Linked DNA regions of Allosaccharopolyspora coralli. The protein of the gene in region 1 interacts with the protein of each later gene in a pairwise test. Links are inferred from orthologs where the notes say so. Each region holds a gene or a part of one and is shown in the gene's direction. Other genes may lie near its edges.

Region 1 (7,409 bases):
GAGGACGGGCTGAGTCCGAGCCGCTGGGTCAGCGTCGCGTTCGTGACCGCGACGCCCCGTTCCGTCAGCCCGTAGATCGTGCGGACGTAGTCCTCCACGGAGGGGGACGGCCGCTCGGACATCTTTTCCATGACCTCAACGATAGGAGACCTCGAGCCCGCGCCGGGCTCCGGACCGGACGCTGCGCGACGCACCCCGGTGGCGAGCCGGCTCCAGTCACGAGGCCGCTGCAGCAGCACGTCGACGACGAGTTCGCAGCGCCGTGGCGACGATGCCCTGCTGCGGGGCCGCCAGATACACCACGAGGAACAGGATCGCCTGGCACAACACGATCGTTCCTCCGGTCGCCGTGTCCAGGTGAAAACTCGCGTACGTGCCCGCCAACGCGCCGAGGGTCGAGAACAGGGCCGAGACCACGAGCATCCGCCCGAAACGACGCGTGACCAACAACGCCGTGGCCCCCGGCGTGATGAGCATGGCCGTCACCAGGATCACGCCGACCGCCTGCAGCGCCACGACCACCGTCAAGGCGAGCATCGTGAGCAGCAACGCCCCGATCCGGCGTGGATTCAGCCCGATCGCGTGCGCGTGGGTCGGGTCGAACGCGTAGAGCGTGAGATCACGGCGCTTGTACAACGCCACCCCGAGTGTGAGGGCGCCGATGACGAGAACCTGCAGGATGTCCGAATCCGACACGCCGAGGACGTTGCCGAACAGGATGTGCTGCAGGTCGATCTCGCTCGGGATCCGCGACACCAGCACCACTCCCAGCGCGAACAGCCCCGTGAAGACCACGCCGATCGCCGCGTCGCCCTTGATCCGGGTGGTGTTGCGGATCGCTCCGATCATCGCGACCGCCAGCGCGCCGAAGACGAAGGCGCCCGCCGAGAACGGGATGGCCAGCACGTACGCGAGGACCACGCCCGGAAGCACCGCGTGACTCACCGCGTCGCCGAGCAGGGACCACCCGATGAGGGTGACCCAGCACGAGAGGACGGAGCACACCAGGGCGGCGGTCAGGCTGATGAGCAGTGCGCGCTGCATGAACCCGAACTGCAGCGGTTCGAGGAGCCAGTAAAGGATCTCGGCCATGTCAGGTGCCTTCTCAGGTGGTTGCCGTCTGCCGGTACCGGAGGGGCGAACGGCACTGTCGCCTCGTCATGTGGGGCGAAGGTGCCGTTCGCTCCGGGCGGTCACGGTTCTGTCGTTTCCAGGCCGAAGGTCTTGGCCAGGGTGTCCGGGGTGAGCACTTCGTCCGGGCGGCCGTGGGCGACGACTCGTTGCTGGAGCAGGACCGCCTCGTCGCAGAGGTCGCCGACGCCTGCGAGGTCGTGGGTGGAGACGACGACGGTGCGGCCTTCGTCACGTAGTTCACGCAGCAGGCCCCGGATCATCGACTCGGATCGCGTGTCGACACCGGCGAACGGCTCGTCCAGGAACACCAACTCCGCCTCCTGCGCGAGGCCGCGGGCGACGAACGCGCGTTTGCGCTGTCCGCCGGAGAGAGCGCCGATCGGGTTCGCGTGCAGCTCGGCGAGACCCACCCGGTCCAACGCCGCGCGCACAGCCGAACGGTCGACGGCCCGTGGGCGCCTGCCGCCGCGCAGTCGCCCGTAGCGGCCCATCATGACCACGTCCGCCACGGCCACCGGGAACGCCCAGTCCACGGCCTCCGCCTGCGGGACGTAGGCGACGAGGCCGTCCTTGCGGGCTTGCTTCGAGCGTCGGCCGAGCAGCGAGATCGTGCCCCGGTCCGGCGTGACCAGGCCCATGAGCGACTTGAACAACGTGGACTTCCCTGACCCGTTCATGCCGAGCAGTCCACAGATCGTTCCGGCGTCGATGTCGACCGTCACGTCGTCGAGCGCGAGCGTGTCGCCATAGGTGACGCGCACGCCGCGGGCGCTCACTCCGGTCCCGTGTCCGGAACCGGACTCGTCACTCGTGCGAGGCAGGGTCATCGGTTCGTTCCCCCGAGTCCGTCGAGGATGGTGCGGGTGTCGTGACGCAGCAGGTCCAGATAGGTCGGCACCGGGCCGTCCGGGGCGGACAACGAGTCCACGTACAGCGTCCCGGCGAACCGGGCGTCGGCTTCTTCCGCGACCTGGTGCTGTGCCTGCGGATTCACCGTCGATTCGCAGAACACGGCCGGTACGTCGTTGTCCCTGACGAATGCGGTGGTGTTCTTCACCTGCTGTGGCGTGCCCTCCTGGTCGCTGTTCACCGGCCACAGGTACGCCTCGCGGAGCCCGGCGTCGCGTGCCAGGTAGCTGAACGCTCCCTCGCAGGTGACCAGTGCGCGATGGGGCTCGGGTACGGCACGCAGTTCGGCCGCGAGCGTGCGTTCGATCGCGTCGAGCTCGGCGAGGTATGCGTTCGCATTGGCGTGAAACTCCGCCGCATGGGCGGGCTCCAGCTCGACGAGGGCATCGCGGATGTTGGCGACGTAGATCTTCGCGTTCGCAGGCGACATCCAGGCGTGCGGATTGACGGCACGGCCGTCGGAAGTGTCACGGTCGCCGATGGAGATCGGTTCGACCCCGTCGGTGAGGGTGACGTGTGGCGACTCGGTCTGGTCGAGGAACCGCTCGAACCACCGTTCCAACCCGAAGCCGTTGTCGAGCACCAGGTCGGCACGCGCCCCGCGCATCAGGTCGCTGGGAGTCGGCTGGTACTCGTGGATCTCCGAGCCGGGTTTCGTGATCGACTCCACGGACACGGTGTCGCCCGCCACGGCCCGGGTCATGTCGGCCAGCACCGTGAAGGTGGTGACGACGTGCTTGCGCGGGTCGTTCGGGGCGCCGACCCCTGTCGCACACGAACTCACCAGCGCGGAGACGATCACACACAGGATCGCCGCGCCCACACCGTGTTTTCGCCTGGACGTGACGACGAGTTTCGGCATGACGAAAACTCTACTGAGTGGGTATGCGGACTACCAAGCCCCTCCGCCGTTCCGATGCGCGGCGACGTGGGAGAATAGCGGCGCTATGTCTGCGACCTCGCTTCCGCTCGTCTTCGACGCCCCCCGCAAGGGCATGCCCTCGCGTCATCTCGCCGACCTCTCGGCACAGGAGCGCGCGGACGCGGTCAGCGAGCTGGGAGAGAAGCCGTTCCGAGCCAAGCAGCTGGCCCATCAGTATTTCGGCAAGCTCAACGCCGACGTCGACTCGATGACCGACATCCCGGCCGCGAGTCGCGAGCGGCTCGGCAAGGAGCTGTTCCCCACGCTGCTCACGTCCGTGCGCGGCCTCGACACCGACGAGGGCACGACACGGAAGACGCTCTGGAAGGCCCACGACGGGACGATGCTGGAGAGCGTCCTCATGCGGTACCCGGACCGGGCGACCGTGTGCATCTCCAGCCAGGCGGGCTGCGGAATGGCGTGCCCGTTCTGCGCGACCGGCCAGGGTGGTCTGCAGCGCAACCTCTCGACAGCGGAGATCGTCGACCAGGTGCGTTCGGCCGCCGCGATGATGCGGGACGGCGACGTGCCCGGCGGCCCCGGACGGTTGTCCAACGTCGTGTTCATGGGGATGGGCGAGCCGTTGGCGAATTACCGCCGCGTGATCGACGCCGTCCACCGGATCTGCGACCCGCCCCCGGACGGCCTCGGTCTCTCGCAGCGTTCGGTCACGGTCTCGACCGTCGGCCTGGCACCCGCGATCAGGAAGATGACCGCCGAGGACCTGCACGTCACCCTCGCGGTGTCGCTGCACACGCCGGACGACGAACTTCGCGACACCCTGGTTCCGGTGAACAACCGCTGGAAGGTCGCCGAGGTGCTGGACGCCGCGCGTGGCTACGCGGACAACACCGGCCGCCGGGTCTCCATCGAGTACGCACTCATCCGCGACGTCAACGATCACCCGTGGCGGGCGGATCTGCTCGGCAAGCTCCTGCATCGCCACCTGGGCCAGTTCGCGCACGTCAACCTGATCCCGCTGAACCCGACCCCGGGCAGCAAGTGGGACGCGAGCCCGAAGCCGGTGGAACGGGAGTTCGTCCGTCGCGTCCGCGACGCGGGCGTTCCCTGCACCGTCCGGGACACCCGTGGTCAGGAGATCGCCGCCGCGTGCGGCCAGCTCGCCGCCGAAAGCTGAGCTCCGGCGCTTCAGTCCTCACGTCCGGGGTTCGCCGTACCAGCGCCAGGTGGTCAGCTGCGGGCGCCCGGGTAGTTCGGTGCGTCCGGTGGCCCACAGCAGGGCTGGCCACGGATCCGCGGTCTCCGGTGCGTCCGGGAACAGTCGGGCGAGTGCTCGCGCACACAGGTCGGCAGGTGGGTCCCAGGTGAGTCCGAGTCCTGCTGCAAGGTCGTGGGTGTGCACGAGGGTCTCGACGATCCCCATCGCGGCGAATCCTTCGGGATCCGAGGCTCCGAAGACGTGGTGGGCGAGAGTGTGCGGGTGAGTCGTGCGGACCATCGCGGCCAACAGCGCTCCGCTGGCTTCCAACACCTGCAACAAGCCGACCGGGCCGGCTTCACGGTTCGCGTGAATGGTGTTTGCGGGTCCGCCCGGGCGTCGGCTCTCGGCCACGAAGGCCAGTTCGCTGTCCAAAGGCGGTTGTGGGGGACCCAGTTTCGCGGCGTAGGCGAAGAGGTCGTCGCTGAGGTGCTCGACGGTCTCCCAGCAGTCCCACTCCAGTGAGCCGGCCTTGGTGGTCCATGCGTCGGCGGGCGCCTTCTGCAGAACTGCCACAGCGAGCCGCACGGCACGGTCGAGGTCATCGGCGGTCATCGGCGCCGGGAGCGAGTTGATCTCGGCTGGCATGGCAGGAACGTACCGCGCCCGATGAATCGCGCGCGCCCCAATTTTCGGTGACCTCACGTGGTGGTGCGAGTACGAACAGTGGATATTCGGTTACGAACCGGTTGCGAAGTTACTTCCGGGTAGCCTATGTGATTGCGGGCACGATGTGCATCGAGTCACCGTGAGACCTCGGAACCTACCGCATCGTAGGTAAACACCGTTCGCCTTGAGGAGAGCCCCGTGCAGACTGGCCCGTTCCGTCGCGTCGGCGTGACGCTGTTGACCGCCGCCATCGGCGCGTCGTTCACCGTCGCGACGGCATCCGCCGCGCCCGCCTTGGAACGGCCTCCGTTCTACGAGCCTCCGGCGGAGCTGCCTGCCGAGAACGGCGACATCGTGCGGTCCGAGCCCTCGGAGTACTTCCTCGACCCGCTGAAGACCGTTCCGGTCGACGCGAACGTCCAGCGGATGATGTACAAGTCCTCGGGACGTGGCGGTGAGCCGATCGCGGTGACCGGAACGGTGATCACTCCGAACGGTGAGTGGACCGGTGACGGGGAACGCCCGGTCGTCGGCTTCTCGGCGGGCACCCAGGGAATGGCCGACCGCTGCGCCCCGTCGCGGCAGCTTGCCAACGGCACCGAGTACGAGGGCTTCTTCATCAAGGCCATGCTCTCCAAGGGCTACGCGGTCGCCCTGACCGACTACGAAGGTCTCGGCACTCCGGGTGTGCACACCTACGTCAATCGCGAGGTCACCGGCAACGCCGTGCTCGACTCGGTGCGTGCGGCGCAGAACCTGCCCGAGTCCACCCTGCCGGACAACGGTCCCGTGGTGCTCTACGGCTACTCCCAAGGCGGCGGCGGAGTCTCCTCGGCGGCGGAGCTGGCCCCGGCCTACGCGCCGGAACTCGATCTCAGAGGCGTCGCGGGCGGTGCCGTGCCCGCCGAACTCGGCGGGGTCGCCGAGAACCTCGACGGCGGCCTCTACGCGGCGTTCCTCGGCTACGCGCTGTCGGGGCTGGCGTCGGGTTACGACCTCGACCTCGAACCGGTCCTCAACGAGGAGGGCGAGCAGTACCGGCAGGAAATCGAAGACTCCTGCTTGCTCGACGCGGTGCCGAACTTCGCGTTCACCCGCTCAGCGGACCTGACCGAGGACGGCAGGCCGCTCACCGACTCCCTCGACGAAGCGCCGTTCAAGGACGCCGTGGCTGAGCAGCGGATCGGGAACGGTAAGCCGGAGGTCCCGGTGCTGCTCACCCAGAGCCTGCTGGACGACGTGATCCCGTTCGAGCAGACCAAGACGCTGGCCGCGGACTGGTGTGCTCAAGGCGCCGACGTGCAGTTCGCGCCCAACCTCGCCCCGACCCACGTCGGCGGAGCGGTCGCGAACTTCCCCCGGGCGTTCCAGTGGATCGACGATCGCCTCGCAGGCGAGGAAACCTCGCCCAACTGCGGAAACATCGACCAGGCGCCTGCGGATCCGGCCGTTCCCTACGACGAGCAGGCACCGCTCCTGCCGCAGCTGACCGACCGGATCCTCAAGCCGTGATCACCTCCCGGGCCGGTCACCAGATGGCCGGCCCGGGCTCGCCCGGAGGCACTGATGCGCGTTTCGCCGCCCCGCCGCGTGGGGATCACCTTGCTGGCCGTAGCGATAGGGGCGGTGTTCGCCACCGGCGCCCCTTCGGGCGCGTCGGCCGCAGAGCGGCCGCCGTTCTACGAACCACCCGCTGAACTGCCCGTCGCCGACGGTGACGTCGTTCGTGCCGAGCCTTCGGAGTTCTTCCTCGATCCCCTCAAGACGGTCGAAGTCGACGCGAACGTGCAGCGCGTGATGTACAAGTCGACCGACCGCACGGGTGCGCCGATCGCCGTGACCGGCACCGTGATCACGCCGCACGGTGAGTGGACCGGTGCCGGGGAACGTCCTGTCGTCGGCTTGGCGCCCGGAACCCAAGGCCTCGCCGACCGCTGCGCCCCCTCGATCCGCCTGGCAGCAGGCACCGAGTACGAAGGCGTCACGATCCGGGCCCTGCTGGCCAAGGGATACACGGTCGCGATCACCGACTACGACGGCCTCGGCACCCCGGATGTGCACACCTACGTCAACCGGGAAGTCACCGGCAACGCCGTACTCGACATGGTCCGCGCGGCGCAGCGTCTTCCGGAGGCGGGCGTGCCCGACGACGGGCCGGTGGGGCTCTACGGCTACTCCCAGGGAGGGGGTGCGACGGCCGCCGCAGCCGAGCTCGCCGCGACCTACGCCCCGGAGCTCGACATCGAAGGAGTGGTCGCCGGGGCCGTGCCCGCCGAGCTCGGGAACGTGGCCCACCACCTCGACGGCGGACCGTACGCCGGACTGCTCGGCTTCGCCGTCGTCGGCCTCGCCGAGGGCTACGACCTCGACCTCGATCGGTATCTCAACGACGAGGGCCGTCAGTACGCGGCGGAACTGAAAGACGGTTGCGTCGAGGACGCCGTCGGGTATCCGTTCGTGCAGTCGGAGTCCGTGACCGCCGACGGACGGCCGATCACCGACTATCTGGACGAAGCGCCGTTCCGCGACATCGTCGCCGAGCAGCGCATCGGCAACCGCACGCCCGAGACGCCGGTGCTGCTCACGCACAGCAAACTCGACGACATCATTCCGTTC
Region 2 (6,787 bases), 170 kb from region 1 along the record:
CCGGGGCGTTCACTCCTCCGCTGGAGCCGTGCCTGCGGAGCCTGTGGCCGCGAGTGTTCGGCAGCCGGCGGCTCGTCAACGCGGCCTACGCGCTCGACGCGGCGCTGCAGGAAGTCATCTTCGTCGCAGGACCACTGCTCGTCATCGTGGCCGTGCAAGCATTCGGCGAGCCCGGTGCGGTCGTGCTCACCGGTGGACTCGCCCTGGTGGGCACGCTCGTGTTCGTCGCCGCACCACCCGTGCGGCAGTGGCGGCCGGAACCCCGGCAGGCCGACTGGCTCGGGCCGCTGCGCTCCTCCGATCTGAGAGTGCTGCTCGGGGCCTTCCTGTTCGTGGGTGCCACTCTCGGGCTACTGACCATCGTCGTCGTCGGCTACAGCGAAGCCCAGCGGTCGACGAACCTCTCCGGGCTGATCCTCGGAGCCAACGCGCTCGGAGCGCTCGTCGGCGGGCTCACCTACGGCACCCGTGACTGGCCGCTTCAGCCGCGCGACAGGCTCACGTGGCTCGTACTCGGCCTCGCCCTCGGCTACGTGCCGCTCGCGTTCGCCCCGGCGCCCGGGTTGATCCTTCCCCTCGCCGTCCTCAGTGGACTGTTCCTGGCGCCCGCGCTCGCGTGCACCTTCGTCGTGATCGGCGACAGCGTCCCTGCCGGTACGACCACCGAGGCTTTCGCGTGGCTGATCACCGTGTTCATGATGGGCAACGCCGTCGGTTCCGGCGTCGCAGGGGCGTTGCTGCAACAGTGGGGAGTGGCCGTCGCGTTCGTCGCCCCCGCTGCCAGCGCGTTCCTGGCTCTCGCTGTGCTGGCCTCGGCGCGATCCTGGCGAACCGTGCCTGCCGTTCAGCGGTAGCCGGTGGCGTCCGCGGGATGGCCGGGCCGCTCGACGTCGGTGATGTAGCGCCACGCGTCGGGTCGCGACCCGTCCACATCGGTGAAGCCGTACACCTGCGCCAAGTGACCACTCGACACCGACTGCGTGGACCAGCGTTCGCGCCCCGGGTCGGCGGCGACCGCCGCCACCCCGCGACCGACGAAGCGGGGCGACTCCGAGATGCAGAAATGCGGAACCTCGGGCACAGCGTCCCGCCAGGTGTCCTCGGTGACTCCGAACGCATCGAGCATCATCTCCGAACGCAACCATCCCGGCGTCACGGTGAGCGCCGTGCCGCCGAACGGACGCAGTTCCTCGGCCTGGGCGCGCCCGAGCCGGGCCACCGACACCTTCGCGAGGTCGTAGAACATCGAGCACTCGCCCCGATAGTGCGCCTCGTTGAATTCGTGCGTGCCGTCGGTGACCTCGACGACGAGACCGCCCGGCTTCCGGACCAGCAACGGCAGCGCCGCGTGGCTGGTGACCAGATGCGTCTCCACACCGAGCCGCAGCAGTCGCAACCCGTCGTCCAACGACTGTTCCCACAGCGGCTTCCCCCAGGCGAACAGGTTCTCCCCGCCCCAGACGTCGTTGACGAGCACGTCGAGGTGACCGCGGTCGCGGTCGATCCGCTCCACCAGCGCGCGGACCTCCTCGCGTTCCAGGTGATCGACCCGGACCGGGATGCCCGTCCCACCCGCTTCGGTCACCAGATCCGCGGTGTCCTCGATGTTCTCCGGCCGGTCGTACTCCGAACGCCGCGAGCGGGTGCTGCGGCCCGTGACGTAGACCGTCGCACCCGCGGCACCGAGTTCGACGGCGATCCCGCGCCCGGCGCCGCGCGTAGCCCCCGCGACCAGCGCGACCGTGCCCTCCAACGGGGGGCCGCTTCCCTGGGATGTGGGGACGCCCTGCTCTGCCATGACGACTCCTTTTCCTGTCCGCGCACCGAGGCTCCCAACGACCACCGACACCCCAGCTGCCCTCACCGCACCCCACCATCTGAACGAGGCACCTCCACAGTGAATTCGCAGGTCCGGCCCGTCTCCCGGCCTCCGGGGTGGCAAATTCGCGCGAATTTGCCACCCGGTTGTCCACAGGTGTCGGAGTTGTCCACAGGGCGGGGAAGGGGTGGGCGTGGAGGACGAGCGTGTTCCGCGGTGGATCGGCTACTGGAACGGAGGCGCGGGGGAGGCGACCGGATGCGCCGGTCTCCAGGATGCCGGTGATCGTCGTTGGGTACGGTGATGATGGTGATCACCGCAACCTTCGGCGTCGGTGTCCGGCGGGCGAACCACGGGAGACTGCGGGGAACGACGGCACACGGCCGATCGGCAGGACGTTCTGTCGAGACGTGCCGCGACACACCGTCGTGCCAACGGCGTGGCTGCTGGACTCCGGACTACCCGGGTGCCTACCGTCCGCACCGAAGACGGGTTCGCACGCGCCGATCCCGTTGCCGGCACCGGAGTCGGCGGTGACGCCGACGACGAACACCGGCTCCGGAACGGTTCCCGGAAGTACGCGTAACACCCGACGAGCACGACAGCCACGATCAGGAAGGCGGATCCGATGACGCCCCCGCACAACTACCTCGCGGTGATCAAGGTCGTCGGCATCGGCGGCGCCGGCGTGAACGCCGTCAACCGCATGATCGAGGTGGGGCTCAAGGGTGTCGAGTTCATTGCGGTGAACACCGACGCGCAGGCCCTGCTGATGTCCGATGCCGACGTCAAACTCGACATCGGCCGCGAGCTCACCCGCGGCCTTGGTGCCGGGGCCGCGCCCGAGGTCGGCAGCAAGGCCGCCGAGGATCACAAGGACGAGATCGAAGAGGTCCTCAAGGGCGCCGACATGGTCTTCGTGACCGCCGGTGAGGGCGGCGGAACCGGGACCGGCGGTGCCCCGGTGATCGCCTCCGTCGCCCGCAAACTCGGCGCTCTGACCATCGGTGTGGTCACACGCCCGTTCTCCTTCGAGGGCAAGCGTCGCGCCAACCAAGCCGAACAGGGCATCAAGGAACTCCGGGACTGCTGCGACACGCTGATCGTCATCCCGAACGACAGGCTGCTGCAGCTCGGCGACATCGGCGTGAGCCTCATGGACGCGTTCCGCTCCGCCGACGAGGTGCTGCTCTCCGGTGTGCAGGGCATCACCGACCTGATCACCACCCCCGGGCTGATCAACCTGGACTTCGCCGACGTCAAGAGCGTCATGTCCGGCGCGGGCAGTGCCCTCATGGGCATCGGCTCCGCCAGAGGCGAGGGCAGAGCCGTGCAGGCCGCGCAGAAGGCGATCAATTCGCCGCTGCTGGAAGCGTCCATGGAGGGCGCGCACGGGGTGTTGCTCGCCATCGCGGGTGGTTCCGATCTCGGCCTGTTCGAGATCAACGAATCCGCCTCGTTGGTGCAGGAATCCGCCCACCCGGAGGCGAACATCATCTTCGGTACGGTCATCGACGACTCACTGGGCGACGAGGTCCGGGTCACCGTGATAGCGGCCGGTTTCGATTCCGGTACGCCGACGCACAAGAAGCTCGACCCCACCAAGGTCGGCTCACGCGGAGCGGTGGCCAGCGGCGAAGCCGGACAGGTCACCGACGGCGAAGTCGTCAGCAGCCGGGACGCCGCACCCGAGGGCGCCGAGGCGGAGCACTTGCCGGACGCGGGCCAGCAGCAGGGCTACCGGCCGCAGGCCTCCGCCGCCACGCCGCAGGTGGCCGCGCCGCAGCAGCCGGCGGCACCGCAGCCCGAGCAGCCGCGTGCCGACGAGCACCCGCAGCCACAGGCCCAGCAGTCGCACCCGCAGCAGTCGCAGGCTCAGCCACCCCAGGCTCAGCCGCAGTCCGTCCAGTCGCACTCACCCGCCCCCGGCGGTGACGGAGCCGCCACCCCGGCGGCGCCGGTGCGAGGCGCGAGTTACCCGGCGCACGGGACGAACAGCGCCGGGGGCGGCGGGTTCACGGGTTCGCTGCCGAACCGGTCGGTGCCCGTCTCGGACGACAACGACGACGACGAGGTGGACATCCCTCCGTTCATGCGCCGCTGAGCACACGGCCGGGCGTGGCCCGGCGACAGCATTGCGCGAGAATCGGCACCGGACACGCCAGACGGCGTCCGGTGCCGATTCTTCGTGTGTCGGACGGTCGCTGGTGGACTTCGCGGAAGGGGCATGTGGTGCGGATTCGACGCGTGATCACCACGCGGGACGGTGGCAGTTCGGCGGCACCGTTCGACTCGTTCAACCTCGGCGGCAGCGTCGGTGACGACGTGGCGGCGCTGGCGGCCAACCGGCGGAAACTCGCGGAGGGGATCGGGCTCGCCGAACACCGGCTGGTGTGGATGGAACAGATCCACGGCCGCACCGCGACCGTCGTCGACGAGCCCCGTTCCGAGGCGGTCGAAGCCACCGACGCACTCGTGACTGCGACTCCGAACCTGGCCCTGGTCGCACTCGTCGCCGACTGTGTGCCCGTGTTGCTCGGTGACCCCACCAGTGGCGTCGTCGCTGCCGTGCATGCCGGGAGAGTCGGTGCGCGCGTCGGCGTGCTCGTCTCGGCGTTGAGTCGCATGCGCGACGCGGGGGCGCAACTGGACCGCGTGGAGGCGCTGATCGGGCCCGCCGCCTGTGGCGAGTGCTACGAGGTGCCGCGCGAGATGCAGTCCGACGTCGAGGAACACCTGCCCGGCAGTGCGTGCAAGACACGCAAGGGCACGCCGGGACTCGACCTGCGCGCGGGCCTGTGGGAGCAGCTCGCGGGTGCCGGGGTGGCCAAGATCGGCGTCGACCCTCGGTGCACGCTCGAGTCCACCGAGCTCTACAGCCACCGTGGTGAGAGCGGCCGCACCGGACGGTTCGCGGCGGTCGTGTGGGCGGAGCCGGAAGAGGACGGCGCGTGAGTGCCGAACGCCGGGAAGAGCTCGCCGAGTCCGTTGCCGAGGTCCGTGCACGCGTCGATGCCGCGTGTCGAGCGGCCGGACGTGAGCCGTCCGAGGTCGACGTCCTCGCCGTGACCAAGACCTTCCCGGCGGTCGACGCGGCGTTGCTGGCGGATCTGGGCATGACGTTGTTCGCGGAGAACCGCGAGCAGGAAGCGCGCGCGAAGGTCGCCGAGTTCACGCAGCTGCGTCCGGATTCGGCCGCTCGGTGGCACATGGTCGGTCAGGTTCAGCGCAACAAGGCTCGCTCGGTGGCGCGCTGGGCGAGCGTCGTCGAGTCCGTCGACAGCCCGAGGCTCGCCGAGGCGCTGCGGCGGGCCTCGGCGTCCGCGCTCGACGCGGGAGAGCGCCGTGAGCCGCTGGACGTGCTGGTTCAGGTCGGGCTCGACGAGCGGGAAGGTCGTGGTGGGTGTCCGCCGGAGGACGTGCCCGAACTCGCCGACACCGTCGCGGCGACCGAGGAACTCCGGTTGCGGGGCGTGATGGCGGTCGCCCCGCTGCGGGGCGATGCGGAGGTGGCCTTCGCCACACTTTCCACGATCGCCCACCGCGTCCGTCGTGATCACCCCGAAGCTGGTGTGGTGTCCGCGGGGATGAGCGGAGACCTCGAACGTGCGATCGCCCACGGCTCGACACGCGTGCGTGTCGGAACCGCGCTGCTCGGAGGTCGCCGGTTAACCTCGCTCTAGCCGTCAACGGGGCGTCTGAGGGTCGGCCGTCCGTGATCGGCTCGAAGGAGTCGCGGGGAGAGAAGGGCTTGCCGATGAGCGCTCTGCACAAGCTGAAGGCCTACTTCGGCATGGTCCCGGCCGACGAAGTCGACGAGTACGGCGACGTCTACCGCGACCGCTACGCCGAGGAACCGGACGAGTTCGAGCCGGGTGACCGGATCGGTCGCCGCCGGTTCGGCGGCGGTGTCCGTGGTGGGTATCAGCCCGAGGTCGACGAGGTCGACGAGGACTACGGCGCGCCCGCGCCGCGGAGGTCGTACGGAGCGGAGGCTCCGCCTCCCCGTGGTTCGATGGCCTCCGAGTCGCGGCGGGAGCCGGTGACGCAGCTGCGTGCGGTGACCGACACCGGCAGCCACGTCAACTTGAGCAAGATCACAACGCTGCATCCGCGCAGCTTCGGGGAGGCGCGGACGATCGGCGAGCAGTACCGCGACGGCACTCCGGTCATCATCAACTTGACCGAAATGGATGAAGCGGACGCCCGGCGGCTGGTCGACTTCGCCGCGGGACTGGCTTTCGCCCTCCGTGGGTCCATCGACAAAGTCACCAATCGGGTGTTTTTGCTCTCACCTCCGAACATCGACGTCGCCGCCGAGGACAAGCGTCGGCTCGCGGAGGGTGCCTTGTTCAACTACGGGTGAGTGGTGGCACAGTTGAGCTGTGGAACCGGTGCTGATCGTTCTGTTTTACGTTCTGTTCTTCTTCTGGCTCCTGCTCACCGCGAGGATCGTGGTCGAGTTGGTGCGCGCCTTCGCGCGGGACTGGCGTCCCGCCGGAGGGGTTGCAATCGCCTTGGAGAGCATCTACACAATGACCGACCCACCCGTCAGACTGTTGCGACGGGTGATCCCGACCGTCCGCATCGGGAACGTCGGGCTGGACCTATCTATTATGGTGCTGCTGCTGGTCGTGTTCATACTGATGCGACTGGTGCAACCCGGGTGACGGGGAACCTGGGCGACCCGCAGCCGAGGAGTGCGTGAGGTGATCTTGTGGGCTTGACCCCCGCCGACGTTCATAACGTGGCGTTCAGCAAACCGCCGATCGGCAAGCGGGGCTACAACGAGGACGAGGTGGACGCATTCCTCGACCTGGTTGAAGCCGAGCTTGCCCGGTTGGTGGAGGAGAACAACGACCTGCGGGGACAGGTCGAGCAGCTGGAGGGCCAGCTGCAGTCGACCCAGGGCGACCTGGACGACGCCAGGAGCCAGGCCTCATCGGCGGCGTCCACGACGACGTCCGC

Evidence for each region. Proteins that work in one complex are often made in the same cells at the same time.
Region 2: the proteins of rlmN (region 1) and ftsZ interact in binary tests that used the Escherichia coli proteins (3 or more experiments, as listed by UniProt). The link is inferred for Allosaccharopolyspora coralli from one-to-one orthologs.

What each region holds. Positions count from the first base shown.
Region 1 is NZ_CP045929.1:3,680,551-3,687,959, reverse strand. The notes cover bases 2,070-5,046. They hold rlmN (23S rRNA (adenine(2503)-C(2))-methyltransferase RlmN), read left to right. Parts: upstream 2,070-2,990; coding sequence 2,991-4,103; downstream 4,104-5,046. Other genes in these bases: GIY23_RS17140 (lipase family protein), read left to right, coding at 4,992-5,046; GIY23_RS17145 (hypothetical protein), read right to left, coding at 4,122-4,772; GIY23_RS17155 (metal ABC transporter substrate-binding protein), read right to left, coding at 2,070-2,905. Also shown: GIY23_RS17170 (metal-dependent transcriptional regulator), read right to left, coding at 1-122; GIY23_RS17165 (metal ABC transporter permease), read right to left, coding at 217-1,092; GIY23_RS17160 (metal ABC transporter ATP-binding protein), read right to left, coding at 1,194-1,961; more of GIY23_RS17155, read right to left, coding at 1,958-2,069; more of GIY23_RS17140, read left to right, coding at 5,047-6,305; GIY23_RS17135 (lipase family protein), read left to right, coding at 6,360-7,409.
Region 2 is NZ_CP045929.1:3,507,288-3,514,074, reverse strand. Bases 1,750-4,685 are described here. They hold ftsZ (cell division protein FtsZ), read left to right. Parts: upstream 1,750-2,447; coding sequence 2,448-3,923; downstream 3,924-4,685. Other genes in these bases: pgeF (peptidoglycan editing factor PgeF), read left to right, coding at 4,052-4,685; GIY23_RS16385 (SDR family oxidoreductase), read right to left, coding at 1,750-1,798. Also shown: GIY23_RS16390 (MFS transporter), read left to right, coding at 1-854; more of GIY23_RS16385, read right to left, coding at 845-1,749; more of pgeF, read left to right, coding at 4,686-4,774; GIY23_RS16370 (YggS family pyridoxal phosphate-dependent enzyme), read left to right, coding at 4,771-5,502; GIY23_RS16365 (cell division protein SepF), read left to right, coding at 5,577-6,185; GIY23_RS16360 (YggT family protein), read left to right, coding at 6,214-6,489; DivIVA-like cell division protein Wag31, read left to right, coding at 6,537-6,787. UniProt on the Escherichia coli protein: Essential cell division protein that forms a contractile ring structure (Z ring) at the future cell division site. The regulation of the ring assembly controls the timing and the location of cell division.